One region of the Dysgonomonas sp. GY617 genome, then DNA from elsewhere that is predicted to be linked to it. Evidence: riboswitches for the same ligand, from Rfam matches in the RefSeq annotation. Region 1 holds a riboswitch; the other holds the start of a gene.
The links. Region 1 has a riboswitch for thiamine pyrophosphate ahead of thiM (hydroxyethylthiazole kinase). Riboswitches for the same ligand answer to the same signal wherever they lie in the genome.
Positions count from the first base shown of each region.

Region 2: linked by a shared signal. The riboswitch ahead of IR022_RS05435 (TonB-dependent receptor) and the one ahead of thiM (hydroxyethylthiazole kinase) in region 1 are both predicted to bind thiamine pyrophosphate.

Region 1 covers NZ_JADCLR010000021.1:23,170-26,607, reverse strand. The annotation lists gene IR022_RS09985 (glycoside hydrolase family 65 protein) at 1-89, shown strand, start outside; gene IR022_RS09980 (GNAT family N-acetyltransferase) at 165-602, opposite strand; gene IR022_RS09975 (aminoacyl-tRNA deacylase) at 614-1,069, opposite strand; TPP riboswitch at 1,181-1,279, shown strand; gene thiM (hydroxyethylthiazole kinase) at 1,362-2,156, shown strand; gene thiE (thiamine phosphate synthase) at 2,156-2,797, shown strand; gene tenA (thiaminase II) at 2,794-3,438, shown strand, end outside.
Region 2 covers NZ_JADCLR010000003.1:300,572-304,009, forward strand. The annotation lists gene IR022_RS05425 (superoxide dismutase) at 1-152, shown strand, start outside; gene IR022_RS05430 (metallophosphoesterase family protein) at 238-1,218, opposite strand; TPP riboswitch at 1,408-1,495, shown strand; gene IR022_RS05435 (TonB-dependent receptor) at 1,603-3,438, shown strand, end outside.

The sequences.
Region 1 (3,438 bases):
CTGCAATGCCTCCTCATTGGAAGAAAGTAACTATTACTGGGGTAGGGCTAGATAAAAAGACCTATATTCAGGTGAATGACAAGAAATGATTTCTCTTACATGATATTGCAAAAAGAGCTGTGTTTTACAGCTCTTTTTGCGTTGGAAGAACATTAGCCTAATCTTTAAAGAGGCATTGTGAAGCTATAATGAGACTTCTTCATACCCTGGCGTTCATAAAACAGATGTGCTCTTATCCTTCTTACATTTGTGCAGAGTTCTAGCTGTAAACAATTACTCTGTCTGGTAATCTTTTTAGCTGCCTGAAAAAGCAAATCACCAATTTTTAATCCACGAGAAGGTTCGTGAATAATCAATTCTACTATCTCTGCTATTTTTCCTGCATGATGAAGATGTTCCTTTATTTGCAAGGACAAAAATCCTGTAACCAATTCATTCTTCTGAGCTACTATAAGGTGAAAATTACTATTAGAGATTTGCCTTTTATAAATCTGAGTAAAAGCCTCTTTGTCTAACTTGGTATCTTCTAATTCACAAACTAAATCGTAAACAGAATCTAAATCTGTTTGCTCAGCCTTTCTTATTATAGTATTCTCCATCATTATATTCTAAACTATTGAATTTCTATTTCTACTGTATTATTATTTAATCTGATAACATCCTTTGGGTTTATCTTTAGGGTCTGAAATTGACCTCCCGTTCCTCCATAAATGTAATCAAAAGCCAAAAGCCTTTTATCAAATAAGCAAGGTAAGTTGTGTCCAATTAATGGTATAGTACCTACTTCATATCCTGTTATTTTAAGGACATCTGATTTTTCGGCTAATTTCATTTTTGAAAAGCCTAAATCTTGTGCGAGCTTTTTAAAATCAAGACGATTATATTGATTACTGACAATTAAAGCATAAAACCCTTTCTCCGTTTTTATAATAAAAACGGGAGCGGTATTGCTATAGTCAAAGTATTTGCTGGCATCTTCCGTTTTCAAAATAGGCTGATTATGTTGAATTATCTCATAATCGCACTTCAATGCTGTTAATAATTCTGATAACTCAAATAAAGTCAGCATATTTTTTCACGTTTATTTTATACAATCACAAAAGAGAATGCAATTTATTAAATGAATTTATATTTCGGTCATAAATCCATTCAGTTCAGATATTTTTTATAAGTTTGTAGTCATCACTGTTGGGGGTGTTCTTTCGTAGAAAGAGCTGAGATTAGACCCTTGAACCTGATATGTTGTAATGACATCGTAGGGAAACGGTTGACTTTTTGAATAATCATCACATCGATATATTATTTATAAAGCCGTTTCGTGTTGCACGAAGCGGCTTTTTTTATTTTAGATTCTAAAACGTATGATAAATATCCAAAACTTAGTAAGAGATTTGAATCTGGTCAGAGAAAAATCTCCCCTCATCCATAACATAACCAATTATGTAGTGATGAATAACACGGCAAATGCTCTTTTGTCCATTGGTGCATCACCTGTTATGGCACATGCAGTGGATGAAGTTTCCGAAATGGTAAATATTGCATCTGCCCTCGTGATTAACATCGGTACTTTAGATACCGACTGGGTTAAAGCTATGCTTATTGCAGGAAAAGCAGCACAAGCGAAGAAAACACCTATCATCTTCGATCCTGTTGGAGCAGGAGCAACTTCGTATCGAACCCAAGTATGCCAGCAAATACTAGAGGAGTGCAAACCATCAATAATCAGAGGAAATGCTTCTGAGATTATGTCTTTGGTAAACAGCAATATTAAGACTAAAGGAGTAGACAGCACAAGTTCATCCGATTCGGCACTTGATTCTGCTAAAACTTTAGCTAAGGATACAGGTGCAGTAGTTGTTATAAGCGGGCAAACCGATTATATTACCAATGGACAAATAACAGAAATGGTGTCAAATGGTAATACACTGATGTCGTGGGTGACAGGCATGGGATGCACCGCTACTACTATTGTAGCAGCATTTGCTGCTGTTAACCCTAATATGTTAGAAGCGGCAACTCATGGAATGGCTGTAATGGGTATTTCTGGAGAATTGGCGGCTGCCAAATCGCAAGGTAATGGAAGTATGCAGGTTCATTTTCTGGATGAATTATTCAATCTGAATGAAAACACACTCCGAAATAAATTGAAATTGTAATGAAATCATTTGATTTAAGTCTTTATCTGGTTACCGACAGATCGCTTTCTCTAGGGTGGACATTAGAATATGTTGTAAGCGAAGCTGCAAAAGGAGGAGTGACTATGGTGCAACTTCGTGAAAAGGATTGTTCTACTCTTGAATTTTATCAACAAGCAATTCTTCTGAAAGAATGTTTACGACCTTATAATATCCCATTGATTATTAATGATCGTTTAGATATTGCTCTGGCTTGTGATGCTGAGGGTTTACATATCGGACAAAGTGATATGCCTTATGCAATTGCTCGAAAACTGTTGGGTAAGGATAAGATTATCGGTTTGTCGGTAGAATGTCTGCAAGATGCCATTGATGCAAACGAATTAGATGTTGACTATATCGGCATATCGCCTGTATTTGGAACTTCCACCAAAACCGATACAGCTCCTGCTCTGGGATTAAGTGGTATACGGGAGATTCAGAAAATAAGTAAACATCCTATTGTGGGCATCGGAGGAATTAATCAAACCAATGCTGCCGATATAATTGAGGCAGGTGCTGATGGTATCTCGGTAGTATCGGCAATAATGTCGGCAGCGAATCCGAAAGAATCGGCTTTACAACTTAGAAGTATAATTCAGAAGACAAAAATTAGCATATGAAATGGAGTGAAGAAGCATGGCAGGCGATTGAACCAGTCTACAAAAAGATACAAGAATTGTCATTTATAAAAGAATTGATGAATGGCACACTCAATAATAAAAAGTTTATATTCTACATTCAGCAGGATGCCATTTATTTGGCAGACTACGGCAGAGTGTTGACCGCTATTGCTTCGAAATTGAGTAATCCCAGACATATCGAAGCTTTTATTCATTTTGCAGGAGAAAGTGTTGCTGTTGAGAAGATATTACACGAATCGTTTGTACACGAATTGGATAAAAAAGAGAAGATAGAAGCCTCGCCAAGTTGCCTGCTATACACATCTTTCTTGATGAAGCAATTAGCTAATGCACCAATAGAGGTGGCTTTGGCCGCCGTTTTGCCTTGCTTTTGGATATACAAAGAGGTGGGCGATTATATATTGGCAAATCAGACTAAAGGAGAGAATCCATACCAAAGTTGGATAAATACTTATGGAGGAGATGATTTTGCCGAGTCGGTAGAGACCGCAATTTCCATCTGTAACGAGGTGGCAGATACTTGTACACAAGTCCAACGTAAGGCAATGACAGATGCATTTGTTATGTGTTCTAAATTGGAGTGGATGTTCTGGGATAGTGCCTATAAACAGGAACAGTGG
Region 2 (3,438 bases), on a different contig from region 1:
GTAGCAATCCTGTTGTAAAAGGTTTAACTCCAATCTTAGGAATTGACGTATGGGAACATGCATACTATCTAGATTACCAAAACCGTCGTGCTGATCACTTAGCTGAAGTTTGGAAAATCATCAATTGGGACGTAGTTAGTGCACGTTACTAATCAAAACTCATAAATTCAATAAAAGCAGTCTTATAGAATAAGACTGCTTTTATTTTTTAAGGGAAACCCTACTCTCTTTTAGTTCTTAATATGCGTAAGTTATATCTGTTATCAGGGCAGAACTTACAACTTTATCTTGTGTTAGATTATTAATTTGTTCAGGTCTATCTAATTCCTGCGGAGAAGGTGGTATGAAAGAACTTTTTGAGCCCTTAATTGATATTTGACGAGCTTTAGAATCAATTGATATATTTGCATATAAAGCACTTTTATATGGAACTGTATATGGCAAAGCTGAACGTGTTTGATAAACTGATTCAGGAAAACGTGTTCTATCAGCATATTCTTCTCCAACCCATACATAACTTGCACTATTAATCTGCATATAGTTTATTCCATCTCTTATTGTATGACAGTCGACATGATTATGACCACTTAATACACCTACAATAGTTACACCATCAAGCCTTGCTTTATTTAAAATACTCCTTAAAGCTACAAAACTCTCATTATCATCAAGTGCCCCATCAACAGGTGCATGAGTAAATAAAACGATATGTTTACTTTTATCTTTTAATAAAGCTTCTAGCCAATTTAATTGTTTTGACGATATCCTATCATTCTTTTTACCATAATAATTACCATCTGCATAATCTATTTCTTCCCCATTGGCATCTATAAAATTATTGGTATCTAAGACTATAAAACGAAATATACCTTTATCAAAATAATAATAAGGGGCTTTCATTTTCAAATATTCAACATACTGTTCTTTTGTACCAATATCCATATCGTGATTCCCTAGAACGGAATATTTTTCCAATGGGTAGTTAAGCCAAGATTCAACAAACTCTTTGTTTTCAGGCTTTCTCATAGCAAAATCACCTAATTGAATAATGAATTGTGATGAATTCTTCTCCGCAGCTTCAAAGACATCTCTCAATCGAATATCGGCATCATGTATTATATCTTGATGGATATCTGTAAACAAAGTAAAATCAATCACCTCCTGAGCTTTTAATAATGGAGAAAAGAATAAACATAAAATTAAAATTCGTGCATGCATAACAATATTAGATTTATTGGGTTAAAATAGGTAAACTACTAAGGTAGTTCATTATAGTATACCAATAATACAAATTATAAATGAAATATCCCCTCTAATAATAAACAATAATGCAGTCCCCTACTCTATCCATGCTCTTTTTAACTATTACTGGAGCTGTTGTTTCTTATTCTTTTATATCTTTGCCTCCTGATCTAGGGGTGCCCCAAAGGCTGAGATTATACCCATATAACCTGATCCGGATAATGCCGGCGTAGGGAAATAGATATGCTTCGTGCACAATGCATACTACTTCACAATAAGGTAAACTTCTCGTAATCCCCTTTTTTATTTATTAAGCTCGATGAAATGTTCTGCATTTTATCACTAATCATTATTATTTAAATGAAAAAGGAAATAATATCTTTCACTGTTTTTCTATCTAGCGTTTCTCTATTCTCTGAGGAAATAGAAATTCCAATTCCAGACAGCTTGAAACAAGTAAATCTAAGTGAGATTATTGTATCAGCAACTCGAGTTAACGAACGTGCTCCCATCGCATTCTCGAATATCAGTTCTATAAAAATAAAAGAAAACAATGCGGCAAGGAATATCCCCTATATTCTGGAAACCATGCCTTCCGTAGTTGCTTTCTCCGAAGATGGCTCAGGAGTAGGAAATACCTCTCTACGAATAAGAGGTACAGATGCTACGCGTATCAATGTAACCTTGAATGGAATGCCTCTCAATAATCCAGAAAGTCAAGAAGTATATTGGGTAAATATCCCTGATATATCTAACTCTCTACAAAGTATTCAGGTACAGCGCGGCGTGGGTTCTTCAACCAACGGAGCCGGAGCTTTTGGTGCCAGTATATCGATGAAAAGCCAAGGAGCAAAGCCCGAAGCATATGGAGAAGCGTCTACTGCCATCGGTAGTTATAATACATTTACATCCACTATCGCAGCAGGAAGTGGTATTCTCAAAAATGGTCTTTCTTTTGATGGACGCTATTCGCGTGTAACAGGAGACGGATATATTCGTAACGGTAAAGTAAACCATCGTTCCGCATACGCAGCACTATCTTATTATACTGATAACCAGTTGCTAAAATTAAGCTACATCAATGGTATTCAGCACACAGGAATCACTTGGGAAGGAATCAGCCCCGAGCAAATGAAAGTAGACCGTAGATATAATACTGCTGGTAGATTTTATGACAGCGCTGGCAATGTACAATATTACGATAACGAAACAGACAATTATTATTCTAACATAGTACAGCTAACCTATTCGAACACTATAAGTGAGCAATTGTCATTAAATGTAGGATTTAATTACAACCATGGATATGGATATTATGAGAATTATAAAATGGATCAGAAATTCAAGAAATTTGGCTTAGCTCCTCAGTTGGTGAATGACTCCTTATATAAGTCTTCTGATATTATCAGACAAAAACTGATGAAGAATAATTTCTATACCGGTAGTGCTACTTTAAACTACATTACAGACCAATTAAGCTTGGTTGGAGGGGTTATGGTATCCTCTTTTGTTGGAGATCACTATGGAGAGCTTAAATGGTCTAAACTCAATCAAAACATTCCGGCTAACTACGAATGGTATAGAAATGATGCAAATAAGAAAGAATTTAATATTTTCATGAAAGGATCATATAGAGTAACCAATGGTTTATCTGTGTTCGGAGATCTTCAATACCGCTATATTGATTATAGAATGAAAGGCATTGATGATGACCTGCAAGATATAACTAATAATAACTATTTTAGCTTTTTCAACCCTAAAGGTGGACTCTCATATACCTTTGATACTAAGAATGAAGTATATGCATCATTATCTTTTGCTCAACGTGAACCTTTGCGAACAGATATAAAAGAATCAGTAAAGGGAGGTAGCTTTCAACGCATCAAGCCTGAGCAAATGCTAGATTATGAATTTGGCTATAGATATGCTTCGGCTGGAGCCTCTTTTAATGCCAATATCTATTATATGAAGTATAAAGATCAGATGGTTCAAACAGGTAAACTAAACGATGTAGGCTATAAACTGATGGAAAATGTACCTGATAGCTATCGTTTAGGTTTAGAGTTGATAGGAGCTTATCAATTTGCAGAATGGATACGTTTGGATGCTAATGTTACTATAAGCAGAAATAAAATAAAAGACTATACTGCCTATTTCGATTTATATGATAATCAAACAGATTGGAATTTAGTAGGT